4 regions of the Blautia sp. SC05B48 genome follow, and region 2 is predicted to be linked to each of the others. Evidence: riboswitches for the same ligand, from Rfam matches in the RefSeq annotation. Region 2 holds a riboswitch; each other region holds the start of a gene.

Region 1 (8,172 bases), 1.1 Mb from region 2:
CTTTATCATATGATGGTACTCATGGTGGAAAAAGGAGTCAGCTGGGAAGAAATCACCAAAGAATTGGTAAAAAGATAAATTATATATCATTCAGGAAAAAAGCTTTTGTACGTCGGATCAGAATGAACGGTTACGAAAGCTTTTTTCTGTTTTCCCGGAATCTTAAAAGAATATGTACAATTTCGGTTAGGCATGATATACTTATCGTCAAAAGTGCGGAAATATAAAAAAGGAAAAGGGAAACAACCAATGATCAAAATTGATGACTGGGTGATTGAAAAAGGAGAGAAGGCACAGGGGAAAATTAAGATCACAGGATACGGCATAGCAATGCCGGCAACTGTGATATGCGGAGTGGAAGACGGACCGACGGTCCTGATCACGGCAGGAATACACAGTGCGGAGTATGTGGGAATCCAGGCAGCAATGGAACTTGCAAAAGAATTTCAGCCGGAAGAACTGAAGGGAAATGTGATCATCGTTCCACTGGTCAACGTCAGCGGCTTTGAGCATCGCACCATGAGTCTGGTCTATGAGGATGGCAAGAACCTGAACCGCGTTTTCCCCGGAGATCCTGAGGGAACAGCTGCAGATCGTATTGCCTATACTATAGTGACGAAACTTTTTTCTATAGCAGATTATTATATCGACCTGCACAGCGGAGATGGGTTCGAACAACTTCATCCCTATGTTTATTATGTAGGGGTTGTAGATGAAAAAACAGCAGAGAAGTCATTGCATATGGCACGGCATATCGGCGTAAAATATGTAGTCCGTTCCACAACCGCCACAGGTGGCGCCTATAATTATGCTTCTTCTCTTGGAATTCCAAGTATTCTTATCGAAAGAGGCGGACACAGCTACTGGACCTGGGAGGAAGTAGAACAGGATAAAAGAGACGTCCGTCACCTTGTTTTTCATCTCCAGGGAAAGACGTGTCATGGTCTGAAGCATTACCGTCAGATGCTTCTTGAAAATGTAGTCTATGAATATGCGCCGTATACCGGATGCTGGTATCCATCCAAGAAGCCTGGAGAGTACTTCTTTAAGGGAGAAGAACTGGGTGAATTGAGAGATTACTATGGAAATTTACTTTACACGTCTATTGCAACTGAAAACGGAGTCGTACTTTATCAGACAGCCAGCCTGAATATCATTGAAGACGGACCGATGATCGCATATGCGGCGATCACAGATACTCTGACCTGATAGTAAACAGACTTTTCAGAACGCTTCTGTCTGAAATCATATTGAAACAGTAAGAAAACCGGGTTTTACCATTTGCTATTCTATTTGTAAAAACAGCGAGGTAAAATCCGTGTTTTTTTAGCAGATCAAATAAATTTAATTGTCAAATCCCCAATGGGGGATATATACAATTCAAGCATCTTTAACAAAATTTATGAGTTTTCAAAAAATATAACATTTTTCCATAGACATAAACTATAGTTTTATCGTATAATATTTAGGTAATTTAACAGCATTTGCTGATTTTCACATCAGCCGTTGTAAGTTCCGAGAGGATTAATAGGGAAACCGGTGTAAATCCGGTACGATCCCGTCACTGTAAGGGGGAATCCTCAGACAAAATACCACTGGTCGAGTGCGTGAGAAATAGACCGGGAAGGTGCCTGAGGGTAAGGATCCTAAGTCAGGAGACCTGCTTGCAATTGTTTTAAAATGATTCTTACGGAAGATAGGAAGCATATTTTTTTATGTGCCCGTATTTCATCGCGGGCTTTTTTCGTGCAAATTTCTAAAATTCCATGCATGTTCTGCATAATAAGAATCCAGTAGTTTTTTTATCTAACTCAATTAAAACGGCAATGTTAAAATCGCATCAAATGAGGAAAGGAGTAAAACGTGACAAAGAAACAAATAGGAAAAAGATTTCTCCAGATCATCATTGTATTATTTGGAATCAGCTTTTTCACATTTGGACTGACCTACCTGTCACCTGGTGATCCTGCGGAGATCATGCTGACAGAATGTGGTAATCTTCCGACACCGGAGCTTCTGGAACAGACAAGACATGAGCTTGGCCTTGATCAGCCCTTTCTCGTGCAGTATGGTTCCTGGCTGAAGGGTGTTGTTACAGGAGATATGGGACAGTCCTATTCTTTCAAAATGCCGGTAACGGATAAACTGGTATCTTGTTTCTGGCCGACGCTGAGGATGTCTTTGCTGGCACTTTTGATGATGGTCATTATTTCCATACCGCTTGGAATCCTGGCCGCTGTATATCAGAACAAATTCCCGGATTATTTTGTGAGAGGAATTACCTTTGTGGGAGTATCTGTTCCAAGCTTCTGGCTGGGCCTGATCCTTCTCAGTATCTTTGGTGTTCAGCTTCGCTGGATCAATGTAGCAGGAGGAAGTACGGATTTCAAGTCTATGATCCTTCCGGCACTGACTCTTGCACTTGCCATGTCTGCGAAATATACCCGCCAGGTAAGAAGTGCGGTGCTGGAGGAGCTTCACCAGGATTATGTGACCGGTGCAAGAATGCGTGGAATCAAAGAAAGCGTGATCCTTTGGAAACACGTTCTTCCTAATGTAATGCTTCCGCTGGTAACACTGCTGGGTCTTTCCCTTGGAAGCCTCCTTGGAGGTACCGCAGTTGTAGAGATCATTTACAACTGGCCTGGTATGGGAAATATGGCAGTAAAGGCAATTTCCTGTCGTGACTATCCTCTTGTACAGGGCTATGTACTCTGGATCGCGATCCTGTACATGTGCATCAACCTGCTTGTGGATCTGTCCTACACTTATCTCGATCCAAGACTTAAGGAGGATAGATAATTGAAAAAGGTATTACGAGTATTTAAAGAAAATAAACAGTTCACTCTTTTCTTCATTCTGGGCCTGGTGGTAATTGGCGTTGCGATCTTCGCACCGCAGCTTGCGCCATATGATCCGCTGAATGCAGTTATGACTGAATCACTGCAGGAGCCGAGTTCCGCTCATCCGTTCGGAACGGATAAACTTGGACGAGATCTTCTTTCCCGTGTTATTTTCGGAACAAGAACTTCCCTGATCATGACATTATGTCTGGTTGCGGTGATTTTTGTGATCGGTACATTTTTAGGAGTTATTGCCGGATATTTCGGTGGCGTTGTGGACGCGGTGATCATGCGTATCGCAGATATGATGATCTCTTTCCCCGGCCTTGTACTGGCCATCGCCATTGCCGGTATGCTGGGACCAAACCTGGTAAATGCCGTTATCTCCATCGCGGCTGTAAGCTGGACGAAGTATGCCCGCCTTGCAAGAAGTATGGTTTTGAAAGTCAAGAAGAGTCTTTATATAGAAGCTGCAGTGGTAAACGGAACAAAGACCTGGAAAATTCTTCTTGTACACGTTCTTCCGAACATGGTAACCCAGATGGTGGTAACTGCGGCAGCAGATATCGGAACCATGATGCTGGAGCTGGCTTCTCTTTCTTTCCTGGGATTTGGTGCAACTGCGCCGACACCGGAGTGGGGACTGATGCTGAATGAAGGAAGAACTTACATGGCAAAAGCGCCATGGCTTATGATCTACCCTGGTATTGCGATCGTGATCTGTGTTGTTGTTTTCAATATGCTTGGAGACAGCATCCGTGATGTACTGGATCCGCGCCAGGATTAAAAAACGTTTCTGTAACAAACCAACACCAATAATCAGTATATTTATCTTTAGGAGGATGAAATGAGAAATAACGTAGTTAAAAAAGTGCTGGCTGCTACACTTGCATGTATGATGACTTTTTCTATGACAACAGTGGCTCAGGCAAAGGGCGATAAGAGCAGTGATAAGGAAATCACGATTGGAGTAACAAGCTTTGCAGATACACTTGAGCCGACAGAGCAGTATTTCAGCTGGGTTGTATCCCGTTATGCGATCGGTGAGTGCCTTACAAAATTCGATGAGAACGGTGATATCGTTCCATGTCTTGCAGAAGAGTGGGACAACAGTGAAGATGGAAAAACATGGACATTCAAGATCCGTGAGGGTGTAAAATTCTCCAACGGCGATGATATGACACCGGAGATGGTAAAAGCTTCCATCGAGCGTACAGCTGAGAAGAGCGACCGTGTTCCGGAGTTCTTTGACCTTGATAGTATTGAAGTTGACGGACAGAACCTGATCTTCCACCTGAACAGAGCAAACGCAAACATGGCCGGATGCCTTGCAGACCCGCTGTTTCTGATCGTTGATACAAATGTTGATGATTCCACATTTGCAATGGAAGGACCGATCTGTACAGGACCTTATGCAGTAGAGTCTTTCAGCCCGACAGACTCCTGCGTTGTAGTAAAGAATGAGAACTATTGGGATGGCGAAGTTCCGCTTGACAGAGTTACTCTGAAATGTGTCGATGACCAGACAACACGTTCCATGGCTCTTCAGACAGGCGAGATCGATATCGCTTACAACCTGAAAACAGAGAACCTGGTTGAGTTTGAGGGAAATGACAATTACGACATCCAGGAGCTTCAGTCTCTTCGTTCTACTTATGCATTCATGAACCAGAATGAGGATCATGCACTCAGCGACAAGGCACTTCGTCAGGCACTTCTCCGTGGACTTGACAAAGAGACATACTGCAACACTCTTCTTGAGGGTGGTGCAACAGCTGGTAAAGCACCGGTTCCGCCAACACTTGACTTTGGATTTGATGATCTCAACGATGAAAACTCTTACGATCCGGACAGCGCTAAAAAGATCCTCGAGGATGCTGGATACAAAGATGTTGATGGCGACGGATATGTAGAGACTCCGGACGGAGATCCGCTTGTTCTTGATTTTGTTATCTACACAAGCCGTGCAGAGCTTGGTGTATACGCACAGGCAGCACAGGCCAGCCTGAAAGAGATCGGTATCAACGTAAACCTGAATACAGTAAGTTATGAGACACTTCTTGACATGAGAGATTCCGGACAGTATGACCTTCTTATCTGGAACGTACTGGTTGCCAACACCGGTGACCCGGAGAACTACTTAAGAGAGAACTGGTACAGCTCTTCTGCAAACAACACTGCAGGATATAACAATCCGGATGTAGATAAGCTTCTTGATGAGCTTGCTCAGACATTTGATGAGGATAAGAGAAAAGATCTCATCGTTGACATCCAGCAGGATATCATGGACGATGCAGCAACTGTATTCTTCGGATATGAGACAACTTACCTCTTCTCCAATAAGAAGGTAACTGGCGTTAAGATGTATCCGATGGACTACTACTGGCTGACAAAGGATATCACTCTTGCCGAGTAAAGGAGCGTTTATTTATGCTTGAAATCAAGGATCTTTCCGTTCAGTACGGAAAGCAGGCACCTATCATTGAGCATTTCAATCTTTCCATGAAGAAAGGTGAGATCATCAGTGTAGTAGGAGAGAGTGGAAGTGGAAAAACAACTGTTATCCGTGCTGTTCTCGGCGCACTTGCCGGGGGCGGCCGGGTAAGTGCCGGTGATATCCAGTTCAACGGAAAATCTCTGCTTTCCAATACAAAGGATGAATGGAGAAAATTAAGAGGTACCCGTATTTCCATGATCTTCCAGGACTGCGGTGGAACCTTAAACCCGATTCGTAAGATCGGCAGTCAGTATGTGGAATATATTTGCACACATACCGATGTATCCAAAGCGGAAGCATGGAAAAAAGGATGCTCCATGCTTCAGAAAATGCGTCTTCCTGATGCAGAAAACATTATGAAAAGCTATCCGCACCAGCTTTCCGGTGGTATGCGCCAGCGAGTTGGTATTGCCATGGCTATGACATTTAACCCGGAACTTCTTCTGGCAGATGAGCCGACCAGTGCTCTGGACGTTACTACACAGGCTCAGATCGTACGCCAGATGATGGAACTCCGTGATGATTTCGGAACGGGTATCATCATCGTTACCCATAACATCGGTGTTGCAGCCTATATGGCTGACCAGCTGGTAGTTATGCAGCATGGAAAAGTTGTGGATCAGGGAACCCGTGATGAAGTTATGAATCACCCGACCAGTGACTATACTAAGAAACTGCTGGCTGCAGTGCCGGAAATGGAGGGACAGCGTTATGTTTAATGAATCTGATATCGTACTTAGTGCGAAGCATATCGTAAAGCAGTTCCCGGCTTCCGGCGGCAGAACCTTAACAGCCTGCAACGATGTAAACTTAAATGTATATAAAGGAAAAACTCTGGGAATCGTAGGAGAGAGTGGCTGCGGTAAATCAACATTTGTCCGTATGGTCATTTCCCTTGACAAGCCGACCAGCGGTGAGATCCTTTACCATGGAAAAAATCTTGCAGATCTTTCCAAAAAGGAAACCTGGCTGAACCGTCAGAACATGCAGATGGTATTCCAGGATCCGCTTGCTTCTTTTGATCCGAAAATGAAGATCGTGGACATTCTTACAGAGCCACTGATCAATTATGGGAAACTGAAAAAAAGTGAAAAAGAAGCCAAGGCCAGAGAACTTCTGGAGATGGTAGAGCTTCCTGGAGATTTTGTAGACCGTTATCCCCATAACATGAGTGGTGGTCAGAGACAGCGTATCAGTATTGCACGTGCACTTTCTCTGGAACCGGAGATTCTGGTATGTGATGAGGCTACCTCTGCACTGGATGTTTCTGTACAGGAATCCGTGATCCAGCTTCTTGTGCGCCTTCAGAAAGAAAAGAATATCAGTATGCTGTTTATCTGTCATGACCTGGCGCTGATTCGTTCTTTTGCTCATCAGATTGCAGTTATGTATCTTGGAAATATTGTAGAGGTAATTCCTGGGGAGGATGTTGCGAAAAACTCTCTCCATCCGTATACACAGGCACTTCTGGGAGCACAGTTTTCCATTCATATGGATCAGCACAAAAAGATCGAGAGTATTGAGAGTGAGGCACCAAGTCCTCTGGACGTTCCTCACGGATGCCCGTTCCAGAACCGCTGTGAGCATTGCATGGAAAAATGTAAAACAACAAGGCCTGTACTTAAGGAAATGGAAGCAGGACATGAAGTTGCCTGCCATTATGTAACTGAGAAATAAAGAAAGGCAAAAAACAGTATGACATTTAAAAACTTAAAAATATTAGGCATTCTGCTGTTGATGCTTGCTGTTTTTGCTGTCAGCGGAAAAAAAGTTTCTGCTGCTGTGGAAGACGGAGATCTTCAGTATACGATCGGTGTTGTAGTATATAATCAGGATAGCCCGGAAATGAACATGTTTATGAGCTATTACAGGGATTATATCCAGCAGGGATTCCCAGTGAAGTTCTATTTTTCAGGAAGCATTAATTCCGCAGAGGATGAGATTGATTTCATTCGTGCAATGAAACTGCAGGGCGTAAGCGGAATCATCTCCTTCTATGGTCAGGATATTCAGAAGATTGTAGAAGCCTGCGATGAAGAAGAGATGTACTATGTTCTTGGTTCCGGAAGCATCAGCGATAAAGATTATGAGCAGATAAAAACAAGCCAGTATTTCCTCGGAAGTGTGGGCCCGGATGCAAAGGCTGATTATGAGGCCGGTTATAATATGGCTGAGTATTTTGCAGATACAGATACAAATAATTACCTCATACCGTCAGGCGGTGCTTCTAAGGGGAACTATATGCATCTCCAGAGAACCATCGGTGTTCTGGAAGGACTGGCTGAAAAAGAAGGTCTGACCTATTCCGAAGATGTGGAAAAACTTGCTGCATCGGAGGAAACAACGGTTGTAGATGCCGGTAAAGATGATATCACCATTACCATCTGTCCTGGATATATGACAGACCCAAAAGGAATCAATAACCTGAAACATGCTTTTGTAGATGGAGATTATGATGCGGTTTTCTGTACTTTCAATGTTGATGAGATCATGAAACTCATTACATCAAAAGAAGAGGAGCAGGGGTCTAACATCAAGGTTGGAGCAGTTGACTGCTTCTCCATGGAAAACCATGATGAGATCAATGATGAGGATTCTTTTGGAAATCCTAAGATTGATTACATTGCCGGAAAATATGCATCCATGGGAGGCCCTGCTTTTGCGATCCTGTATAACGCAATGTCCGGTCATCCGGAGGCAAACACTGACGATACAGATTACAACACAGTTCGTCTGTATCAGGGATTCTGGAATGCATCGGATAAAGATACTTTCAACGAGCTTTACGGATATACACAGGATATTTACGAAAATGCATACAGCTGTGCAGAT
Region 2 (8,172 bases):
ACAGGAACTGGATCCGGAAACACAGATGCGCTATCAGCTGGCCGGAATCATACATATCCTTGCCATCAGCGGACTTCATATCAGTATTCTGGGAATGGGGCTTTACAACCTTCTAAAGAAGATGGGACTGGGAATCTGGCCTGCCGGGATTTTTTCTCTGGGAGTGATGCTGCAGTATGGAATCATGACCGGAGGGAGTGTTTCCACCATGCGTGCAGTAACTATGTTTTTGATCGCCATGGGAGCCAGAATCACCGGACGGATCTATGATATGATGAGTGCTCTTTCCGTAACTGCCATGATGATCCTTGTGGAATCTCCGGCCTATCTCCTGGACAGCGGATTTCTTCTGTCCTTTGGCTGTGTTCTGGGAATGGGGCTCGCTGCGGAAAAGATCTGTGCCCTTGCAGGAGCGGAGAAAAAATGGACAAAGGCACTGGTAAGTCCTATAGCTCTTCAGCTTGTGACTCTGCCGGTGATGCTGAAGTTTTTCGGAGAAGTCTCTATTGCCGGATTTATCCTGAATCTGTTGGTGCTTCCAAGTGTGGGGGTAGTGCTGACAGGAGGAATGGCGGCGCTGCTGCTGGGAATTCTCAGTATTCCTGCGGCAAAACTGGTAATCCTGCCGGCAAGGGTACTGCTGCTTTTTTATGAATATCTCTGCAGTCTGGCAGGAAAATCAGGATGGAGTACCTGGATCGGAGGGGAGCCGGAAATATGGCAGATCCTGGTATATTATGGCTTTTTGATCATAGTCCTGTTTATGGGACAGTATATAAAAGAACAGCTCCGGAAGAAAAAAGCAGTCAGTGAGGAAACGGAGCTAGCAGAGGAGCAGGCGGAAGCAGGTTGCCGGAAGCTATATGCTATCCGGATAACAGCCGGTATTTTTCTGGCAGTCGGAATCCTGATACTGGGATATCATCCAGCAGGAAGCCTGAAGGTGATCTGCCTGGATGTAGGACAAGGTGACGGTATTCTTGTGGAGACCCCGGAGGATCACCATTTTCTGATCGACGGAGGAAGCAGCAGCCAGTCGGAGCTTGGAAGATACTGCCTTTTGCCGGCATTGAAAAGTCAGGGGATTTCCTGGCTGGATGGGATTTTTATTTCCCATACAGATCAGGATCACATCAACGGTGTGAAGGAGCTTCTGGAATATATGGGAAAAGGTCTTACAACCATCCGGGCCGGATATCTGATCCTGCCTGCCTGGGCGGAAAGACCAGATGCATGGAGGGAGCTTGCAGAGGCAGCAAAAACAGCCGGAGTTAAGGTCGTGACAGCAGGAAAAGGGGATGAATTGCCTTGCGGCAAAGTATCTTTTTCTGTTCTGTGGCCGGAGAAAAATGCCACAGGAAAAGATGTGAATGAGGAAGCTATGGTGATGGAATTGTCTTTTGGAGATTTTCAGATGCTTTTTACCGGAGATATCGGTGCAGATACAGAGAAAAAGCTTCTGGTAGCCGGGGGGCTTGAGGATGTTGACTGTCTGAAGGTGGGACATCACGGTTCCCGTTATTCTACCACAGAAGCATTTCTTGAGAAAATAAAGCCGGAAGTGGCGATCATTTCCTGTTCTTCTACCAACACCTACGGACATCCGTCACCGGAAACCGTAGAGCGGCTTAAAGCGGCCGGAAGTCAGGTGGAATACACCATGAAAAACGGTGCTATTACCGTGGAAACAGATGGAAAAAAGCTTAAGATCGGAAGGTTCCGGAAGGATTGAGTTTTTTTTCCAAAATCGAAAAAAACGATGACTTTTGAACACGTTTGTTGTAAAATAGACAGGGTTTGTGCAAAAACAAAATACTGAAAATGTGCAATACAAGATAAGGAGTTTTTATTTATGAAATATGACGTACTGATCGTAGGAGCAGGTCCCGGTGGAATCTTTGCGGCCTATGAACTGATGAATAATGATCCGGAGAAAAAGATTGCGGTTTTTGAAGCTGGTCATCCTCTGGAAAAAAGAAAATGTCCCATCGACGGAAAGAAAGTAAAATCCTGTATCCATTGCAAAACCTGTGCGATCATGAAGGGATTTGGCGGTGCAGGCGCTTTCTCCGACGGGAAATATAATATCACCAATCAGTTTGGCGGAACTCTGTACCAGCATATCGGCAAGGATACAGCCACAGAGCTGATGGAATATGTAGATAAACTGAACCTGATGCATGGCGGTGAGGGAACCAAACTTTATTCTACCACAAACAGCGAGATTCGTAAGCTCTGCCTTCAGAACGGCCTGCATCTTCTGGATGCATCAGTCCGCCATCTGGGAACAGATATCAACTATGTGGTACTTCAGAACCTCTATGAAAAAATGAAAGACCATGTGGACTTCTATTTTGACGCATCTGTTGACAAAGTAGAAAAAACTGAAGACGGTTATGCAGTTTTTGTAGGAGATGAGCGTTACGAGGGAACTTACTGTATCATCTCCGCAGGACGAAGCGGAAGTAAATGGATGGAGACGGTATGTACAGAGCTTAAGATCCCGACTCTTTCCAACCGTGTGGACATTGGAGTCCGTGTGGAGCTTCCGGCGGAGGTTTTCAGCCGTCTGACAGATGAGCTTTATGAGAGCAAGATCGTTTACAGAACTGAGAAGTTTGAGGATATGGTTCGTACCTTCTGCATGAACCCGCGAGGTGTTGTCGTGAATGAAAATACCAACGGTATTATCACAGTAAACGGTCACAGCTACGAAGATCCGGCAAAGCATACCAACAATACAAACTTTGCCCTTCTGGTATCCAAGCATTTCTCAGAGCCGTTCCATGACAGCAACGGATACGGTGAGAGCATTGCAAGACTTTCCAATATGCTTGGCGGTGGTGTTATGGTACAGCGGTTCGGAGATCTGATTCGCGGAAGACGAAGCACAAAAGCCCGTATTGAGGAAAGCTTCGTAACACCTACACTTTCTGCGACACCGGGAGATTTAAGCCTTGTTATGCCGAAACGTATCCTGGATGGCATCATCGAGATGATCTATGCCCTGGATAAGATCGCACCGGGAACCGCGGATGACGATACTTTGCTTTATGGCGTGGAGGTTAAATTCTACAACATGGAGGTTGAGATCGACGAAAATCTGGAAACTTGCCACAAGGGTCTCTTTGTTATCGGAGACTGCAGCGGCGTGACACACTCTCTTTCCCATGCATCTGCCAGCGGAATCTACGTAGCCAGATACCTGGAGCAGGAGTATTTTAACAGATAAACTGCAGAGCAGTTTATCTGTTATGAGCAAGTAGCGAATATTTGGTGTAAGACAGTCCTTTTCTGATATCAGGGTGATGACAGAAAGGGGCTGTTTTTTATGCAGGATGTGCATGAAGATTGGAGAAAGTATTCTGATAATAACTGACAGATACAGGGAGAAAACCGGTTACTGTTCACTGGTAATATTTCGCGAGGTGTTTTTTTGTGAGCGAAGATCACAGAAAACCGTGAATCGTCTGACATCAATCTTGACAAATTTATGAGTTTGTGGTAAAAGTTAGATAACCAGGTAAAAGAAAATATGTGCAAATGTTATAATGATAAGGTTGCATCCAGTCGGATGTGCAAAAGAGAATCCGGTGAGAATCCGGAACGATACCGTCACTGTGAAAGGGGAGCTGCTTTTATAACCACTGGGAGACCGGGAAGGGAAAGCAGTGTGGAACCAAGTCAGGAGAACTGCCTTATTGTGAGATCCAGGGATTCGCGGTTTACGAATCGGTATTCTCCATAACAATACAGAACTTCTTTTTATGTATTTGTATTGCGCAGAGAATCATGTGTGAGCAGGCGGCCGCAGAGAGCTGCTGTTTTTTTGTACATATCAGTATTCTGGAAATACATGAAAAGAGGACAATGAGAAATGAAAAGAAAAACAATGTTAGCTCTGATGCTCGCAGTTTCCATGACATGCTCTATGGGTGCGGCTACAACAGCAATGGCAGCAGAGGATTCTGCTACAGAAGAGAACGCTGAGGCAGCTGATACCACAGAGGCTTCTGATGCAGATCAGGAAGCAGCAGATAATGTAGCAGCTCTGATCGACAAGATCTATGTACAGGAAAGAAACGACACAACAGATGAGGACTGCAAGGCAGCCAAAGAAGCATGGGATGCTCTGACAGATGCTCAGAAAGAGCTGGTAGAGGGTGAGAATGCAGATCCGGATTATTTCGGACGTGACACAGGAGATGCTTCCAAGGACGATCCGCGTAACCAGGATGAGATCGGTGAGAATGAACTTCTTGTTGTAAGCTTTGGTACTTCCTTCAATGACAGCCGTGCAGAGGATGTCAAGGGAATCGAGGATGCTCTTGCAGAAGCTTATCCGGACTGGTCTGTAAGAAGAGCATTTACAGCACAGATCATCATCAACCATGTAGAGGCAAGAGATAATGAAGTGATCGATAACATGCAGCAGGCTCTTGACCGTGCAGTAGAGAATGGTGTTAAGAATCTGGTTGTACAGCCTACCCATCTGATGCATGGTGCTGAGTACGATGAGATGACAGAAGCAATCAATGGCTATAAAGATAAATTCGAGTCTGTAGCTATCGCAGAGCCAATGCTCGGTGAGGTTGGAGACGATGCAACTGTGATCAATGATGACAAGAAAGCCGTTGCTCAGGCGATCACAGATACGGCTTGCAAAGAGGCCGGATTTGACAGCATGGATGCAGCAGCTGAGGCTGGCACAGCATTCGTATTCATGGGACATGGAACATCCCATACAGCTAATATTACATACGATCAGATGCAGACACAGATGGAAAATCTTGGATTGAAGAACGCATTCATCGGTACTGTAGAGGGTAAGCCGGAAGATACAGCCTGCGACAAGGTTATCGAGAAGGTAAAAGAAGCAGGATACAAGAACGTTGTTCTTCGTCCGCTGATGGTTGTTGCCGGAGACCATGCAAATAACGATATGGCCGGTGATGATGAGGATTCCTGGAAGAGCCAGTTTGTAGCATCCGGAAACTTCGATAAGGTTGACTGCCAGATCGAGGGTCTTGGAAGAATCGAAGCCGTTGAGAAGCTTTATGTAGAGCATACAAAGGCAGCCATCGATTCTCTGGGAAGCACTGAGGAGTCCGCAGATTCTGATGCAGCAGCAGATACAGAGGCTGATTCTGCTGAGGAGTCCGCAGAATAATAAATATAAAAATATCTGAGTGAGTTCAGATACCTATAAGAAATCAATGTAACTGCCCGGAAAGATCAGGAAGACTGTTTTCCGGGCAGATTGCTGTATCTATGGAAGGGAGAAGATTATCATGAAAAAACGCTATGTAAACTTAATTCTTGCAATGGCAAGTGCATCAGTCCTGGTGCTGGGCTCTGTGCCTGCGATGGCAAAAACAGATGAAACAAAAACAGAGTCCGGTGAGGAAGCAGAAGCTTCCGAAGAAAAGGATACAGATGCAGCCAAAGCAGATACCCTGGAAGATGGCGTTTATACAGCAGAGTTTGAGACAGACAGCAGCATGTTTCATGTAAATGAGGCCAATGACAAAAAAGGAGAGCTCACGGTCAAAGATGGTAAAATGACCATCCACGTAAGTCTGGTTTCCAAGAAGATCGTTAACCTGTTTGCGGGAACTGCCGAGGATGCCCAGAAGGACGGAGCAGAGATCATTGAGCCGACCACAGATACAGTGAAGTACAGCGATGGTTATACAGAGGAGGTTTACGGATTTGATATCCCGGTACCGGCCATTGGTGAGGAATTTAACGTGGCGATCCTGGGAGAAAAAGGCAAATGGTACGACCATAAAGTCAGCGTAAAGGATCCTGTAAAAACAGAGGATACTGCTGAAAAAACAGAGGACGATACAGAAAAAAAAGGAGCTGCCTCTGACAAAAAGACAGCAGAAAAGTCAGATGAGTCCAAAGATGGAAAAACCTCTGACGACAAGAAATCCGAAGGGAAAAAGCCGGAGGATCTGAAACTGGAGGATGGAACCTATGAGACTGATGTAACCCTTACAGGCGGATCAGGAAGAGCATCCGTAGAATCTCCGGCCAAAGTAGAGATCAAGGACAAAGAAGCTACGGCAACCATCATCTGGAGCAGTCCGAATTATGATTATATGATCGTGGACGGCGAAAAATATGAGCCGGTGAATAAAGACGGAAACTCCACATTTGAGATCCCGGTCACTGTCTTTGATGCAGAAATGGAAGTGACTGCAGATACTGTAGCCATGAGTACGCCTCACGAGATTGAGTATACTCTGAATTTTGATTCTTCAAGTATGAAAAAGGAAGAAAAATGAAAAAAATAATTTCATACATATTTCTGACGCTGACCCTGATCCTGGGGTGTGCTTTTGCAGTGCAGGCAGCAGAGACAGAACATAAGCCTGCGGATATTCCAGGCCTTACCTTTGACCACAGTATGGATCTTTCCTACGCAAAGGAATTTAATGTGGATTACTACAACGATGGCTATGCGCTGCTCACCATTGATCAGGAAGGACAGTTTCTTGTAGTTCCCGAAGGAAAGAAAGCACCGGAGGGGCTGGATCCTGACATTGCGGTTCTGCAGCAGCCCATAAACAATATCTATCTGGTAGCAACCTCGGCCATGGATCTTTTCCGTGCTATCGACGGGATTGACAGCATCAAGCTTTCCGGAACCAAGGAAGACGGATGGTATATCCAGGAAGCAAAGGACGCCATGGAACAGAAAAAGATGATCTATGCCGGCAAGTACAGTGCTCCGGATTACGAGCTGATCCTGAACGAGGGCTGTGACCTTGCCATTGAATCCACCATGATCCATCACAATCCGGAGGTACAGGAGAAGCTGGAGCAGTTCGGGATCCCTGTAATGGTAGAGCGTTCCAGCTATGAGAGTCATCCTCTTGGAAGGACCGAGTGGATGAAGCTTTACGCAGTTCTTCTGGGAAAAGAAGATGTAGCAGAAAAGGTTTTCAAAGAGCAGACGGACAAGCTGGATAAGGTTCTCACCGCAGATAAAACAGACAAGACCGTGGCGTTCTTTTATATCAACTCTGTAGGTGCGGTAAATATAAGAAAAAGCGGCGACTATGTTTCGGAAATGATCTCCCTCGCAGGAGGAAATTATGTTCCGGAGGATACGGGAGTAAATGACAATGCTCTTTCTACCATGAATATGCAGATGGAAGAGTTTTATGCCAAGGCGAAGGATGCAGACTATGTCATCTACAACAGTACGATCGACGGGGAACTTAAGACCATTGATGAGCTTCTTTCCAAAAGTAAGCTTCTTGCAGATTTCAAGGCAGTGAAGAACGGAAATGTCTGGTGCACAGGCAAAAATCTTTTCCAGGAAACCACCGGACTTGGAACCATGATCGAGGATATCCACACCATGCTGACTACAGATGATGATTCTCTGGATGAGCTGACCTATATGCATAAACTGAAATAAATTCCAGTGTTCGCTTTAACTCCTTTGCCGGTTTCCACCTGTGAGCAGGAAACGAAAGGATATGATAACAAAACAGAAGAGGAGTGTACCAGAAAAAATGAATGACAGAAAACGCGCAGTCCGATACGGGATCTCTTTTGTGATCCTTGCGGTACTTTTGATCTTTTTATTTATATGGAATGTAAATTCCGGAAGTATCCACCTCTCTGTGAAGGAGATCCTGAATATCATATTCCGGCATCAGGGAGATGAAACTTCTTATAATATCGTCTGGGAGATCCGTCTTCCCAGGATACTGGCAGTTATCATCCTTGGCGGAGCACTTTCTGTTTCCGGATTTTTGCTGCAGACCTTTTTTAACAATCCTATCGCGGGACCCTTTGTACTGGGAATCTCTTCCGGTGCCAAGCTGATCGTGGCACTTCTGATGATCTTTTTTTTAAGCAGATCGGTGTCCATCGATTCCGGTGCCATGATCCTGGCTGCTTTTGCGGGCTCAATGATCTCCATGGGCTTTGTGCTCCTTGTGGCAAAAAAAGTCCACAACATGTCCATGCTGGTCATCAGTGGTGTTATGATCGGCTATATCTGTTCGGCCATCACAGACTTTGTGGTGACCTTTGCAGATGATTCCAACATAGTCAATCTTCACAATTGGTCATTGGGTAGCTTTTCCGGTATGACCTGGGGAAATGTGCAGACTATGGCCGTTGTGGTACTTCTTACTATGGTGATCG
Region 3 (8,172 bases), 120 kb from region 2:
TGTGAATAAAATTGCGGGAATGGGTGCGGAGAGCGTATGGGTCTCCACCTTCCATTCCGCCTGCGTGAGGATCCTGCGCAGACATATTGAGGTGCTGGGCTTTGGCAGTAATTTTACCATTTATGATGCCGACGACCAGAAAACAGTCATGAAGGAAATCTTCCGGAAGTTTGATATCAATACCAAGATCTACAAGGAACGCGCTGTTCTTGCTGAGATTTCCCATGCCAAGGATGAACTGATCACACCGGAAGAGATGGAGCTGAATGCAGGCGGCGATCCGGATGCACGGAAGATTGCCGGTATGTATAAGGAATATCAGTCTATCCTCCGGGGAAACAATGCGCTGGATTTTGATGACCTGATCGTGAAGACTGTGGAGCTTTTTCAGCATAATCCAGATATCCTGGACTATTATCAGGAACGTTTCAAATATATTATGGTGGATGAGTATCAGGATACCAATACTGCCCAGTTTAAATTTGTAAGTCTTCTTGCTGAGAAATACAAGAATCTCTGTGTGGTTGGTGATGATGATCAGTCCATCTATCGTTTTCGTGGAGCAAATATCGGGAATATCTTAGGCTTTGAGAAGGTTTTTCCTGAGGCTAAGGTGGTGCGCCTGGAACAGAATTACCGTTCTACCCAGAACATCCTCAATGCAGCCAATGAGGTGATCGTCAACAACACAGAGCGTAAGGAAAAACGCCTCTGGACAGAGAACGAAGAGGGCGATAAAGTACATTTCCGTCAGTTCAACAACGGATTTGAGGAAGCGGAGTATGTTGCAGGAGAGATCATCCAGGGGCGCCGCAACGGGAAATTCCAGTACAAGGACTGTGCAGTACTTTATCGGACCAATGCCCAGTCTCGTCTCTTTGAGGAGAAATTTCTCCTGGCAAATGTTCCTTATAAGATTGTCGGCGGCGTGAACTTTTATGCCCGCAAAGAGATCAAGGATCTGTTAAGCTATCTGAAGACCATTGACAATGCCAGTGATGATCTGGCTGTGCGCAGGATCTTAAATGTGCCAAAAAGAGGAATCGGACTCACCAGCATCGGCCGTGTCCAGGACTATGCGGATATGATGAACCTGAGCTTTTACGATGCGCTCCGCGTGGTGGAGGAAGTACCGTCCATTGGCAGGGCAGCAGGAAAGATCAATGATTTTGTATCCTTTATCCAAGGACTGAAAAGTAAGGCAGAGGCCTATACAGTCCGTGAAACCCTGGAAGAGGTCATTGAACTTACCGGTTATGTGAAGGAACTGGAGGCAGAGAAAACGGAGGAGGCTCAGGCGAGGATCGAAAATATCGACGAGCTGATCTCCAAGACAGAATCCTTCCAGGAAGCCATGGAGGAGGCCGGACAGCCGGCAACACTTTCTGCATTTCTGGAGGAGATCGCACTGGTGGCAGATATCGATTCTGTTGATCCGGATCAGGATTATGTGCTGCTGATGACTCTTCACAGTGCCAAGGGACTGGAGTTCCCAAATGTATTTATCGTGGGAATGGAGGACGGTGTTTTTCCGGGATATGCTTCCATCTGGTCCGGTGATCCGTCGGATATCGAGGAGGAGCGAAGGCTCTGTTATGTGGGGATCACCCGTGCCATGAAGGAACTGACTTTAACCTGTGCAAAACAGCGGATGATCCGTGGGGAGACTCAGTATAACCGTGTGTCACGTTTTGTAAGGGAGGTTCCACGGGAGCTGGTAGATCTTGGACATACCATTCAGGAGAAAAAGCCCAGAGTAGATGATATCGTATCTCCGAAAAGCGCCTATGCCCAGATGAAAATGAATTTCCAGGCAAAGAGCACCCTGCAGAAAAAAGATTTCACAGTGAAGAAGGCGGACAGCCTGGACTATGGTGAGGGAGACACGGTCCGTCATGTGAAATTCGGAGTCGGTATCGTAAAAAATATCGCAGACGGCGGCAGAGACTACGAAGTGACGGTAGACTTTGACAAAGTCGGCGTGAAAAAAATGTTCGCCGGTTTTGCCAAGCTGAAAAAGATCTGAGAGGGATCTCTCCGGGCAGACTATTTCTGCAAAAAACTGTAAAAATCCGGCCTCAAGGTTGTAATTGGAAAACCGGTATGTTAGAATCAGTATCAGCGTAATTGAATTGCTGTGAAGTGAACAGTATCACCGGCACATATGCTGCCGGATACTGTGAGGAGGGAATCGGGTAAAAAGCCTGAGCGGTTGCGGCCACTGTATACAGAAGAAGGGATTTCACATGCCATTGCAGAAACTCATGTGAGAAGGCGAAATCCCGATGTCAGAGAGATTCTGGAGAAAATTCTGATACATCATTCATGATCGGCTAAAAGATGAATGGTGTATCAGTTTTTATTTTGCGGAGTTTTTTCTGAGTCTGTAAGTCAGGAAACCTGCTTGACAGTATGTAAGTGGGAGCTTCCGTACAAAGTGTTCCGTGCAGATTTTATGAAGCCCCATCTTTTCGGTTACCCATAGGCAACAGGAGATAAAACAGGCGAAAAGAGAGGAAATGAAATGAAAAACAAGTATGTATCCACAAGAATCATGGCAATGGTAATGGCAGCGGCAATGACCGTATCAGCAGCTCCGGCTGTTTATGCCGCAGAGAGAGCAGACTCCGAGACCATCAAGGAAGACAACCAGCCGGCAGCAGAAGACAGTACAGAGTCTGCAGACATCGAAGATTCTTCCGCAGAGGCAACCAAGACAGAATATCCTCTGACCATCACAACCTATGATTACGATGGAAACGAAATCGAAACCACTTATGAAAAAGCACCGGAAAAAGTCCTTGCTGTATATCAGGGAAGCATTGAGACTATGCTCGCACTTGGTCTGGAAGACCACCTGGTAGCTACCGCAGGTCTTGATAATGAAGTTCCGGAAGATCTCAAAGAAGCATTCTCAAAAACAAATTATCTTGACGAATTTACCCCATCCCTTGAAACTGTAACAATGCTGGAGCCGGACATGATCTTATCCTGGAGCTCTCTTTTCTCTGATAAGAATCTGGGAAATGTAACAGACTGGATCGACAAAGGCTGCAACACCTACTACAACACCAATACTCGTCCGGACGGCGACAGAACACTGGAAAATGAATTCACAGATATCTTAAATATCGGAAAGATCTTCGATGTACAGGACAAAGCACAGGCTATCGTTGATGATGCAAAAGCAGTGATCGACAAAACTCTTACTGCAACTGCAGATGTAAAAGACAAACCAAGCGTAATGGTATTGGAGCCTCTTGGAGATGACATCACAAACTATGGCGTAAAGAGCCTTGGCGGAGATATGGTAACACAGTTAGGCGCAACTCTTGCAAACCCGGATGCTTCCACCGTTGGAAAAGAGGATATCATCGCAGCCAACCCTGACGTGATCTTTGTGGTTTACATGCCATATGCAGGAGATGATCCGGAAACTGTTAAGAACAGCCAGCTTGCAGTGATCCAGGATGATGAGTCCCTGAAGAGCCTTGACGCAGTAAAGAACGGACGTGTTTACCCGATCATGCTCAGTGAGATGTATGCAAGTGCAACACGTACCCAGGACGGAATCGAAACTTTTGCAAAGGGATTATATCCGGACGTAAATCTTGACTGATCGGAGAAAATGCAGTGAAAGAAACAGCTTCACAGAGAAAAAAAGATAAGGTGCTCAGAACATCCATGTATGTGGCAGTTCTCATCGGACTTGCAGGATTCCTTATTTTTTCCATACTTGCAGCCATCACTTTTGGAAATGCGGATCTGTCACTGAAGGATGTATACAGCGTTATCGCTTATAAATTGTTTCATATAAAAAGTCTGTCCGCCTATGCGGAAGGCGCAGTTCATGATGTTGTGTGGCTGATCCGGCTGCCTAGAGTCCTTCTGGCTCTGGCAGTTGGAATGGCTCTTTCCGTGTGCGGCGTGGTGATGCAGGCTATCGTGCAGAACCCGCTGGCAGACCCGTATGTGCTGGGTATCTCATCTGGTGCATCTCTGGGTGCCACACTGGCCATCATGCTTGGAATCGGAAGCTTTCTTGGTGGAAACTCTGTGGGAATCACAGCTTTCATTGGCGCGATGATCACTTCTTTTGCGGTGATCGCCATTGCAAACATGGGTGGAAAGGCAACTTCCGCAAAACTGATCCTTGCGGGAATGGCGGTCAGCGCAGTCTGTTCTGCTTTTTCCAATTTTGTCATTTATATTACCAATGACAAAAATGCGGCAACAGAAGTTATGAAGTGGAGCATGGGAAGTCTTGCCGGAGCAAGCTGGACCAGAGTGGGTGTAATGCTTCCGGTCACGCTGGTGTGCGTGGCTGTTTTCTGGACGCAGTACCGGAACCTGAATCTGATGCTTCTGGGAGATGACGTATCCATTACCCTTGGAACAGATCTGCACAGACTGCGGACTTTTTATCTGATCGTTGCTTCTGTTATGATCGGATTTGCCGTGTACTGTGCCGGTGTGATCGGATTTGTGGGACTGGTGATCCCTCATGTGGTCCGGATCCTTTTTGGAACAGATCACAGAAAACTGCTCCCCTTAAGTGCGCTTCTTGGTGCATCGTTTCTGATCTGGTGCGATGTGGCATGTCGTGTGATCCTTAAAAATTCCGAGATGCCCATCGGTGTGCTGGTATCCATTATCGGTGCTCCCTGCTTTATTTATCTGCTTGTGCGGAAATCCTATGGATTCGGAGGTGCCCGGTAATGAAGATCACCACAGAAAATATTCAGGTTGGCTTTCACGCCAGACAGATCCTGAAGGGAATCTCCATGGAATCCCAGGATAAGGAACTGGTAGGAATCATCGGACCAAACGGAAGCGGAAAATCCACTTTGCTGAAATGCATTTACCGTATTCTGAAACCAGACGCAGGAGCCGTGTATCTGGACGGCGAGGAGCTTCATTCCATGAGTGTTCGAAGTTCTGCGAAAAAAATGGCCGTGGTGGCACAGCACAATTATTATAATTTTGATTTTACGGTCCGCGAGGTGGTTCTTATGGGGCGTGCGCCTCATAAAAAGACTCTGGAACGGGACAATGCAAAAGATTACCAGATCGTGGATGAAGCGCTGAAAACCGTACAGATGGAGGCGTTTGCAGACCGTACCTTTTCCACTCTTTCCGGAGGAGAGCAGCAGAGGGTGATCCTGGCAAGAGCACTTGCCCAGCAGACCTCTGCACTGATTCTGGATGAGCCTACCAATCATCTGGACATTACCCACCAGATCATGCTGATGGAGCTGGTGAAAAAACTTAATGTAACCGTGATCTCCGCTATTCACGATCTGAATATTGCAGCAGCATACTGTGATAAGATCTATGTACTGAAGGACGGAGTTCTGGAAGGTTACGGAACGCCGGAAGAAGTCCTGACCCCGGAGCTGATCCGCAGGATCTATAAAGTAGAAGCGGAGATCGTTTACGACAGCCGCGGAAAGATGCATATTTTGTTTTTATGATTCTGGCTGTGAGGCGGGATGCATAGAGGGAAAAAGATGAAAAAGATCGGGATTTTGACATGCCTTAATTCCAATGATGTGTGTACCAGGGCAGGATGTCTGTCTGCATTTCGGGAAAGAAGAGATTTTTTTTCCGGCTATCCGGAAGATACGATTCTGGCAGCTGTGATGACATGCAACGGATGCAAAGAAACCAATGCAAAAGAACCTGCTGAAGATGAGGGGATTTTGGAAAAGGCAGACCGGCTGGTCAGTGAAAAGATCAGCGTCATCCATGTCGGGGTATGCCGTCTGAATGAGGAAAAAAAGGAATGTCCGCGGATAACACAGATCTGCGGTCTGATAGAAGAACGCGGGATCAAAGTGATCCGAGGAACCCATAAAGAATAAGAGAAAACCGCCGTATCTTTCCGGAAATGCCGGAAATACGGCGATTTTTTTACAGAATGTTTCTGCGAAAATTTGTGTAAGTTCTGGTAAAACCAGACATATGGTGGTATAATAAGAACATTAAAAAAAGGCTCGGGTGCAGCGACCTCAAAAAACGCTGCGCTGCAGATTTACTGACAGACAGTACAGCCGAACAGAAAGAAAGGATGGTGCAGTGTTATGAATTTAAATACAACAAAGCTTGAAGAACTGCTTGCAACACTGAAGAAAAAAGAAGAAGAGAAAGATAAGAACACAGTCCTTTGGGTACTGGCGATCATCGGCGCAGTTGCAGCTGTTGCAGGAATCGCATTTGCAGTATATCGTTTCTTCGCTCCGGATTACCTGGAAGATTTTGAAGAAGATTTTGATGATGACTTCGATGATTATTTCGAGGATGAGGAAGAGTAAGAACTTTCACTGCAGAGGCTGTTTTGAACAGATCAGAATGGTTGTCTGTTATGTATGAATATGAGAAGCGGATAATTGAAGCCCCGGCGCGATACCGGGGCTTGATTTTTGAAGACGGACCGTGAAACGCTGGCGTTCATGAGCAGACAGTAAAGAGGATCCTGAATGTTCGAATTATTGTCTGCTGGTTATAAAACAGAAAGAGGATTTATGAAAAAAGGTGAAATTTACGAAGGTATTATAGAAAAAGTGGAATTTCCAAACAAAGGTTTTGTTTGGGTTGATGACCAGAAAGTAATTGTAAAAAACGGAATCCCGGGACAGAAAGTCCGGTTTATGATCAATAAGAAACGTTCCGGCCGGGCGGAAGGACGTCTTCTGGAGGTCCTGGAGAAATCTCCCCTGGAAACAAGAGAACCTGCCTGTCAGGAATTTCCGGCATGCGGCGGCTGCATGTACCAGACCATGAGCTATGAGGCACAGAAGGAGATGAAGGAGCGCCAGGTGAGAGAACTTCTGGATGGGGCAGTAAGAGAGAGCCTGGCTAAGATCGGGAAGAACGGTGATGGGACAGAAGAAGCTGAGGCTGCAGATCGTTTATATCACTGGGATGGGATCTACGGCAGTCCCATTGAGTTCGGGTACCGCAATAAGATGGAGTTTTCCTTTGGGGATGAGTATAAGGATGGGCCGCTGTCCCTTGGACTTCACAAGAAGGGAAGCACTTACGATATCCTGAATACGGATGATTGTAAACTGGTCCATCCGGATATGACGAAGATCCTGGTCTGTGTGCGGGAGTTTTTCCTGGAGCGTAATGCCAGCTTCTATAAAAAGCTGCAGCATGTGGGGTATCTTCGACATCTTCTTCTTCGAAGAGGCGTCACAAGTGGTGAGATCCTGGTCCATGTGGTAACCACCACCCAGGAAGAATATGATCTGGAGCCTCTGAAAGAACAGCTTCTTGCGCTTCCGCTGGAAGGGAAGATCGTGGGGATCATGCACATTTTAAATGATTCTTTATCTGACGTGGTACAGAGCGATGAGACGAAGATCCTTTATGGAAAGGATTATTTCTATGAAGAACTTCTTGGACTGAAATTTAAGATCAGCACCTTTTCCTTTTTCCAGCCAAATTCCCTGGCTGCAGAGATCCTGTATTCCAAGGTGCGGGAATATGTAGGAGATACCAGAGATAAGGTAGTGTTTGATCTTTACAGCGGAACAGGAACTATTGCACAGCTTGCAGCGTCTGTTGCCAGCGAGGTGATCGGTGTGGAGATCGTGGAAGACGCGGTAAAAGCCGCCAGAGAAAACGCTGCACTTAACGGCATCAATAACTGTCGTTTTATTGCCGGGGATGTGCTGAAGGTTCTGGATGATGTGCCGGAGAAACCGGATATGATCATCCTTGATCCGCCCAGAGATGGCGTTCACCCCAAAGCCCTTCCAAAGATCCTGGCTTACGGCGTAGACCAGATCGTATACATTTCCTGCAAGGTTACAAGTCTTGTGAGAGATCTCCCGGCATTTTATGAGGCAGGATATGAGATGACCCACGCCTGTGCAGTGGATCAGTTCTGCCAGGGCGTTCATGTGGAGACGGTTGTTCTTTTGTCCCAACATCGAGACAAGAGTACTTGTCTCGATGAACGCGGTAGTCGGTAAATCGAGATGCAAGCATCTCGGCTTGCCTCGTTGCTCGCGCAAAAACCAGATGACACGATAGAGATCAACTTAGATGAGTTGGATGCAACCAGTGCTGAGTTGAAAGCTCGTGATTAGATGGAATGGGTCAGATTGGTAAATGATATTCGTAATATGGCAGAAGAGATTGTGTTAAAAGAATTGGTGTTCT
Region 4 (8,172 bases), 1.0 Mb from region 2:
TCAGGTCCAAGAAGTCTTTTCAATTCTTTTGTCCAGTGAGATACCGTTCTTTTGTTACTCAATTGTTTTTGGATCATATCATCATAATCACCGGAATCTTCTGTCCATTTATTCTCGATTTTTTCAAACATTTTTTTTACTCCACTACATCCAGTGTTGCCCAGTTAATGCCTTCATAGGCAGTCGGTGCAAGCTCTACATTGGTCAGTCTGGTATTATTATAAATATAATCACGGTTCGGATAATACAGCGGCACTGTTACTGCCTGATCATTGATACGTGTAAGGATCTTATCGTATAATTCCGTACGTTTTTCTTCATCCTGTGTTTTTAATACTTCTCCGAGATCTTTGTTCAGCTCCTCATCGTACCAGTTTACTGCCTTTGCTCCATCTTCCGCGTAGAACATTGATTTCAGGAAACCATGAGGCATCCAGGAGTCTTCATAGCTGCGGTAAATGCACAGATCGTAGTCTCTGGTGTTCCAGATCTCATCAAAGTAAGCTGCAGATTCTTTTTCTACCAGTTCAACACCCACACCAACCTTCTCATATTCAGATTTCAGGTATTCACACAGTGACTTCCAGGAAGCATATTCTTCAGTCTGGAATACCAGTCTGAGGCTCAGTGGTTCTCCGTCTTTTTCTACAATACCATCTCCGTCTGTATCCTCATATCCTGCTTCCTTTAACAGTTCCTTTGCTTTATCCGGATCATATGGATAACCCTTGCTGTTTTCTTCTGTTACATAAGGAACTGTCGGAGACATAAGTCCGGTTGCCGGATTGCCGTAACCATCCAGCAGATCATTTACAATGCTTTCTTTATTTGTTGCATAATTCAGTGCCTGACGTACGTTTATATCCTGAAGCGCCGGTGTATCATAATTTTCGATCAGATAGTAAGAAAGTGTGGAAACCTGCTGTTCTGTCGATAAATTTTTATCTGCCTGGATAATACTGAAGCTTTCGGATGGAATATCCTGAAGATTCAGATCTGCCTCTCCACTCTGAAGTGCCATCACTCTGGCATCACCGTCTGCCACCTGTTTCAGAACTACTTTATCAATATTTGGTTTCTCACCGTAATAATTAGGATTTGGTACCAGGACAACCTCCTGACCGCTTTCATAACTGTCGATCATCCACATTCCGGTACCCACTTCCTGACAAAATTCTCCGTCTTCATCCATTGCACTTTCACAGGTGAAACGGAATGGTCTTGGATAGCTGAATTCGATCAGCAGTGTATAGCATGGTTCTGCAAACTTAAATTCTACAGTATAATCATCTACCTTTGTAACATTTTCCAGTTTGGCTGAAAAGTTACCAATCACATCCTGTTCCACCCATCTGTTATAATTCCACATCACATTGTCTGCATTAAACACTGTACCGTCTGAGAATTTCACATCTTTTCTTAAATGAAACGTATAGGTTGTGCCATCTTTGCTGATATCCCAGGATTCTGCCAATGCCGGTTTAATTTCTCCATTTTCTCCATAACGCACCAGTGGATCATAGATCATTTCATAAAGACGAAAGTCCGGACCACTTTTTGTAGGGTCACAAAGTTCAGGAGTCAGATCAATGGATGTCATTGCCGTAACTACTTTTTCCTCTTTTGCCTGTACATTGACACCTGTCAGTAAAGTTGCCGCCACCATGCTCAATGCTATCAGTTTTGCTACACGTCTTTTCTTCATTTCTTCCTCTCCTTTGTTTGTTTTATATTTTACAGCATATGACATGCCGCAAAATGTCCTGTTTCAATTTCTGTCAATTCCGGTATATGCTCTCTGCATATATTTGTACATCTTATGCACCGGTTCTGATATGGGCAGCCCTGTTCCGGAATGGTATCTGAAAATATTTTCTTTTCCTGCGATCCGATTCTTCGCATTTTCGGTTCTTTTACCGGAATAGAATCAAACAGATCTTTTGTATAAGGATGTACAGCAGTCTCCTTTAAGCTGTCCGTATGATCGATAAACTCGACCACGCGTCCCTGATACATGATAGCCACCTCTTTGCAGAGATATGGAACATTGGACAGATCGTGAGTGATCAGTAAATAGGTCATCTCATATTTTTCCTGCAGTTCATTTAACAGATGCAGGATCTGCTTTCGTATGGAATAATCCAGACTGGATACCGGTTCATCACAGATCACAAGTTCCGGTCTTAATACCAATGCTCTCGCAATATTAGCTCTCTGACACTGACCTCCTGAAATCTGTCCAACATAACGGTTGCGAATATCCGGATCAAGCCCCGTCTGGATCAAAGCTTCTTTTACCCGTTCTTCATACTCTCCCTCTTGCAATTTTTCATGTAATTTCAAAATTTCCAGAATATTTTCTCCAATGGTATAACCGGGATCAAATACCCCGCTGCTGCTTTGAAAGACCATCTGAAGATTCTTGCGATATGGACGAAACTGCTTTTCAGACAAATCCTGCATTTCCTGTCCCTGAAACCAGAATTTTCCATCTGTAGGTTTCTCCAGGCCGGCGATCAGCTTTCCGAATGTAGTTTTACCACTTCCACTTTCACCGATCAGGGCCATGGATGATCCTGCGTGGATTTCCAGACTTACATCATCCACTGCCTTCACAATTTTTTTCTTGCCATAATATTTTTTTAAATGTTCTGTCTTTAGTAACGTACTCATACTTTTCCCCTATAAAACTGCATCCAACAGTTTTTTTGTATATGAATGCTGCGGATGATAAAAGATCTCTTCAACTGTTCCGTTTTCCACTATTTCGCCGTCTTTCATGATCGAAACATCATCTGCGATCTCTGCCACCACACCCAGATCATGCGTAATAAATAACACACCCAGATTTTCTTTCCTGGATAGCTGATAGATTTCTTCCAGGATCTGCTTCTGTACGGTTACATCCAATGCTGTCGTCGGCTCATCTGCAATCAGATAATCCGGTTTCATGGACATGGCAATGGCGATCATAACACGTTGGCACATACCACCAGACAATTCGTAAGGTTTTTTCTTCATCAGTTCTTCCGGATCACGCAGATTCATCATCCGCAGACTTTCCAACGCAGCTTCCCTTGCCTGTTTTTTGCTCATTCTGCGATGTTTCCTCAGTCCTTCCAGAAGCAGTTGTTCAACTGTAAAAAGCGGGTCAAGAGCAGCGGTCGGATCCTGAAAGATCATTCCGATCCTGTCTCCGTATAACTGTCGTTTTTCTTTTCCTGATAACTTCAGAAGACTCTTTTCGTTCAGTGTCACATCTCCGGATATCACCTTTCCATTTCCTGCAAGCAGATTCATGATCGTCAGAGAGGTAACTGACTTGCCGCTTCCGCTTTCTCCCACCAGGGCATGGATCCTTCCGCGCTTTACTTCCAGGCTGACATCTTTTACTGCATGAACCATTCCGTGAGAGGTCTGAAACTCCACATGTAATCTTTTTACCTTTAGAACATCATTTTTTGTCTGTTCCATTTTGTATTCCCTCCCCCAGATAATTAAATGCCAGAACAATGATCATGATCAGTATACCCGGATAAAACATCAGTCTTGGATAAGTCTGGATATAACTTTTACTGTCACTAAGCATGATCCCCCATTCCGGTGTCGGTGCCTGCACACCAAGGCCGATAAAGGAAAAACCGGCAATTGACAGAATGATCGAACCGATTTCCATTGTTGCCAGTGCGATCACAGATGGCAGGATATTTCTCAATACATGTCTGAATATGATCCTTGCGTGGCCGCAGCCTCCGGCTTTTAGTGCGGTCATATAATTTTTATTTTTTTCCTGAAGTGTCAATGCACGGGCAAGCCTTGCATATTCTGCCCAGGATACGACCGATAAGGACAGGATCAGATGAGCGCCGCTGGCTCCTACGGTTCCTGCAATGGCAAGTGCAACAATAAAGACCGGCATAGCCATAAATACATCAATGATCCTCATAATTATCGAATCGATTTTTCCACCTACATATCCGGCAAACAGTCCGATCGGCACCCCGACACATACGGTGATCAGAAGCACCGTAAAGCTATAGCTCAGTGAATACCGGCTGCCCCAGAGAAGTCTTGATAAAATACATCGTCCCAGCTGATCAGTACCTAAAGGATATGCCGCCGACGGATTCTTTAATTTTATCGAAACATCCACAAGTAGTGGATCATGTGGCGCCAGTACAGGTGCAAAAATAGCTGCCAATACAAAAATTATGACCACCATCAATCCTATTTTTGTTTTTGGTGACCGGAATACCTGTTTCCAGTACAGATTCTGGATCATGCTTTTTTCTGTTTTCTGCTTTCTTCTGCTTCCCATTCTATGATCTCTCCTTTACTTTAACTGGATTCGCCGGTCAATCGCAGAATAGGCGATATCCACAAGAAAATTTAATACTACAATGCCAACAGCCAGAATAAAGATAAAACATTGCAGCACCGGAGTGTCTTTTGAGATCACGGATTTCAATGCCAGATTTCCGATTCCCTGAATTGAAAAAATACTTTCTATCACAGCTGAGCCACAGAAAAAACCAATCACAATTGATACCAGACGTGTCAGCACAGGAATCAGGATATTTTTCAGACCATGACGCAAAATTACATTTACAGATGACAATCCCTTAGCTCTGCTGGCACGTATGTAATCCTGCTTCAGCACCTGTATCATATTGGTACGGATCAATCTCGTCATAATTCCAAAGAAACTGATATCCATGGCAAATGCCGCAAGAATCGGGATGCCTCCGGCATCTCCTCCGATCACGGAAATCACTTTTAGCTTTACTCCAAATATATAGAGCAGCATCAGACCGATCCAGAAAGACGGCATAGATACACTGAGGGACGACAAAATGCGAATGACTTTATCCAGAACTCTGTTTTCATAAATTGCCGACAAAATTCCGAGAGGGACTGATACGATCATCAACAATAAAAACGAAGTAACTGCCAGTTTAAATGTCTGTGGAAAATATCTTTTTAATTCCTCAAAAGCCGGTTTTCTGGTAGAATATGATTTTCCAAAATCGCCATGAAGTGCCTGATCCAGCCATTTCCCGTATTGTACCAGCACCGGCTGATCCAGTCCTTCCTCATGCCGTACTTCTTCTATCTGCTCCGGTGACGGGTGCTCGTATTTTTTCTCCGCCAGAACTCTGGCCGCATCACCTGCCGATATAAAACTCAGCATAAAAATAATAAATGTAACCGCCAGAACTACCGGAATCATAAATATAAAACGCTTTGCAATTACTTTTCCCATTTTCATTTCTCCTCATTTTTCATCTGTTTATTCGGTTAAAATAAAAAAGGCTGATATGATCCAGCATCATATCAGCACAAAAAACAAACCTCCACCTCAGGCAGAGCTTATTCCTTCTGTATCCCATCCGAATCAGAATTCTTCTGTCAAAAAGGCAAGTCTCCTGACTCCAGTTCTTCCTACTTACCATCTTCCCGGATCTCTCCAGTGATATTTTGGTTTTCGTCCCTGTCACAGTAGCGGTGGCTGTTCTGGCATTTCACCAGATTCCTTATTAAGTACTTTATACACCCTTCTGACTATTCAATTTTCATAGTTGCAACGAATAAGTACATAATATCATACTTTTCTTTTTATATAAATAGTTTTTCTGTCAAATATGAAATATCTGAACATTTCATATTAAAACCCGGATATTTTCCGCCTGTATATCATTATAGATTCCTCAAGTAAATGACATTATGTATGAACAGTGACTTCTTTATATTTCCGTATAATGATCATATAACTTACGAATAATAAAACAGCTGCGCTGCTCCATGCACAGATCTCTGCATAGTATATTCCATCTTCGCCGATCATTTTTGGCAGCAGCAGCGCAACACTGACACGCATTATAAATTCTGCAATGCCGCTGGCAAGCGGAATCAAAGTATTACCCAGGCCCTGGATAGCGGAACGATACACATACAGCAGATACAGCACCCACAAAAAAACAGCCATAATAAACAAATACTTATATGCTATATCCAATACCTGTCGGGTCTGATCCGGTTCACCGGATACAAACAGGGACAGTACATTACGTCCAAACAACACCATCATACCGGAAATGAAAGCCGAAGTGAGCACTGCCATATAAGTGCCGCTGCGCACACCTTTTCGAATCCTCTGATATTTCTTTGCACCAAGATTCTGGCCTACATAGGTTGTAATAGCATATCCATATGAAACGGCAGCCATCTCCAAAACCCCATACAGCTTGTTCGATGCCGTAAATCCCGCCACAAACAGAAAACCAAATCCATTGATCACATACTGTACCACAAGTCCTCCCACGGAGATGATCACATTCTGTATCGCAAGAGGAACTCCCAGTTCCAAAAGCCGCAGGCTCATAGAGGGCTGCCTGTAAAAGTCCTTCTTTTCCAGGCGGATATCCGGGATTTTACGTAATACGATCAAACAGTACAAGGCTGAAAATCCCTGTGCGATAACGGTTGCCACTGCTGCTCCGGCTATACCCCAGCCAAAAACCGCCACAAATAACAGATCCAGTCCCACATTGATCACTGCTGCCACTGTCATTGCGATCAACGGAGATCTGCTGTTTCCAAGTGCCCGAAGGATCGCTGCAAATATATTATAAGCAGCTATGATCGGGATTCCTGCAAAGATCAGCCGCAAATATAGCATTGTCAGATCAATGACATTATCCGGTGTCTGTAAAAATAAAAGAACATGATAAACTGTACCTTCACTTACTGCGAGTACGACCACAGACAGTAATGCTGTCATGATATAGCTTTTCGCTACTGCACATTTCAGATTTTCCTTTTCCCTTGCTCCATAATACTGAGATACAAGAATAGAAAAACCCTGTGTAATACCTGTCATGATCCCCAACACCAGCCATACCAGCCAATCTCCGGCACCTACTGCCGCCAGTGCTTCAACTCCTACCACTTGTCCGACAATCATGGTGTCTGCCATTGTATAAAACTGCTGAAAAATATTTCCAAGCATCATTGGTATGGCAAAAGTTATGATCAGTTTTCCAGGAGATCCGGCAGTCATATCTTTTTCATTGGTTCCCATAAGTGTCTCCTTTTCTTTTCATCCTTATCCGCTATTTTACAAGGGACTCTTACGAAACACAATCCTATTTTTCCACAAAGTTTTTCTCATATTTTTGGTAGCTATTACATCTTTATAATCATTATTTTTAATGGAGCATTTTTGCCACGCCTATCCTAAAACTCTTTCTTCTTCATAGCTCTCATACTATACTTATACGAAGCAAACCATATAAGCAGACTTAGCACAATAAGGGCAATCGCGATTTCAAAATCCCCTATTCCCCCTATCATATGCAGAATACTTTCTTTTAATCCCAAGTTAGTCTTCACAAAAGATCTAATTGTATAACAAATCGCAAAAATAATTAAAATTGCGATTGGCAGCACAATTCGCCCTTTCTCTCCTTCGAACCTTATCCTGATCGCGATCATAATTCCCGCAATTGCCTGAAACACAAAAAATGTGATCAACTCCATTGCCAGCATTTCCAGATCAAACACCTCTTCAGGATTTATGAGCACCATAATTCCTGCACAGATCATTCCAATGCACCATCCACATGCTGTCATGATAAAGGAAAAAATATATTTTTCTCTGACATATATTTTTTTATTTACGGGTAAAGAAAATAAATATGTGTAACCATGGCCATTTTCATCATAACTGATCGTATTACCTGAATATATCGCCAGAACAGATGGGATATACATTGCAATGAAAGCAGCTGCCTTTTTTCCTGTAAGTATAAAAAACAATGCTACAAACACTAACACCAAAAAAAGATTACCACCCTGTCGAAAAAACAATCGAAAATCCTTTTCCAAAAGCCCTCTGATTCCTTTCATCATCTCCCACCTCCTGTCAACATCAGGATCACCTGATCGAGTGATCCGTTCTCCACTACGATTCCCGGATAATTTTCTATATAATACTGCTTCTCATTCGTCAGACAGGTAATTCCAAAAATCTCTTTTTTCTCTTTTAAAAGATATCTTTTATCTACTTCCTGATATTGTTCCTCACTGACTTTCAACACTGCATATTTTTCAAGAATCGTATCCATCTCTTCATGAAGTACAATCTTTCCTTGATGAATCACATAAATGTCA

What was found. A riboswitch is a leader RNA that binds a small molecule or an ion and turns the genes downstream of it on or off. The one in region 2 is predicted to bind cobalamin.
Region 1: linked by a shared signal. The riboswitch ahead of nikB (nickel ABC transporter permease) and the one ahead of EYS05_RS10115 (sirohydrochlorin cobaltochelatase) in region 2 are both predicted to bind cobalamin.
Region 3: linked by a shared signal. The riboswitch ahead of EYS05_RS09545 (ABC transporter substrate-binding protein) and the one ahead of EYS05_RS10115 (sirohydrochlorin cobaltochelatase) in region 2 are both predicted to bind cobalamin.
Region 4: linked by a shared signal. The riboswitch ahead of EYS05_RS05335 (ABC transporter permease) and the one ahead of EYS05_RS10115 (sirohydrochlorin cobaltochelatase) in region 2 are both predicted to bind cobalamin.

What each region holds. Positions count from the first base shown of each region.
Region 1 is NZ_CP040518.1:3,283,783-3,291,954, forward strand. Features, by position in the region: gene hisIE (bifunctional phosphoribosyl-AMP cyclohydrolase/phosphoribosyl-ATP diphosphatase HisIE) at 1-78, shown strand, start outside; gene EYS05_RS15305 (M14 family metallopeptidase) at 250-1,209, shown strand; cobalamin riboswitch at 1,494-1,682, shown strand; gene nikB (nickel ABC transporter permease) at 1,864-2,802, shown strand; gene nikC (nickel transporter permease) at 2,803-3,630, shown strand; gene EYS05_RS15320 (ABC transporter substrate-binding protein) at 3,691-5,259, shown strand; gene EYS05_RS15325 (ABC transporter ATP-binding protein) at 5,274-6,059, shown strand; gene EYS05_RS15330 (ABC transporter ATP-binding protein) at 6,052-7,017, shown strand; gene EYS05_RS15335 (sugar ABC transporter substrate-binding protein) at 7,036-8,172, shown strand, end outside.
Region 2 is NZ_CP040518.1:2,201,141-2,209,312, forward strand. Features, by position in the region: gene EYS05_RS10105 (DNA internalization-related competence protein ComEC/Rec2) at 1-1,732, shown strand, start outside; gene EYS05_RS10110 (NAD(P)/FAD-dependent oxidoreductase) at 1,853-3,232, shown strand; cobalamin riboswitch at 3,541-3,715, shown strand; gene EYS05_RS10115 (sirohydrochlorin cobaltochelatase) at 3,878-5,170, shown strand; gene EYS05_RS10120 (hypothetical protein) at 5,292-6,293, shown strand; gene EYS05_RS10125 (ABC transporter substrate-binding protein) at 6,290-7,435, shown strand; gene EYS05_RS10130 (FecCD family ABC transporter permease) at 7,533-8,172, shown strand, end outside.
Region 3 is NZ_CP040518.1:2,076,479-2,084,650, forward strand. Features, by position in the region: gene pcrA (DNA helicase PcrA) at 1-2,026, shown strand, start outside; cobalamin riboswitch at 2,128-2,418, shown strand; gene EYS05_RS09545 (ABC transporter substrate-binding protein) at 2,525-3,619, shown strand; gene EYS05_RS09550 (FecCD family ABC transporter permease) at 3,634-4,719, shown strand; gene EYS05_RS09555 (ABC transporter ATP-binding protein) at 4,719-5,474, shown strand; gene EYS05_RS09560 (CGGC domain-containing protein) at 5,511-5,864, shown strand; gene EYS05_RS09565 (hypothetical protein) at 6,084-6,314, shown strand; gene rlmD (23S rRNA (uracil(1939)-C(5))-methyltransferase RlmD) at 6,525-7,982, shown strand; partial or broken gene EYS05_RS17690 (TnpV protein) at 8,076-8,172, shown strand, end outside.
Region 4 is NZ_CP040518.1:1,169,454-1,177,625, forward strand. Features, by position in the region: gene EYS05_RS05310 (class I SAM-dependent methyltransferase) at 1-131, opposite strand, end outside; gene EYS05_RS05315 (nickel ABC transporter substrate-binding protein) at 137-1,705, opposite strand; gene EYS05_RS05320 (oligopeptide/dipeptide ABC transporter ATP-binding protein) at 1,735-2,673, opposite strand; gene EYS05_RS05325 (ABC transporter ATP-binding protein) at 2,683-3,474, opposite strand; gene nikC (nickel transporter permease) at 3,455-4,318, opposite strand; gene EYS05_RS05335 (ABC transporter permease) at 4,334-5,263, opposite strand; cobalamin riboswitch at 5,400-5,573, opposite strand; gene EYS05_RS05340 (MATE family efflux transporter) at 5,723-7,081, opposite strand; gene EYS05_RS05345 (ABC-2 transporter permease) at 7,237-7,911, opposite strand; partial or broken gene EYS05_RS05350 (ABC transporter ATP-binding protein) at 7,908-8,172, opposite strand, start outside.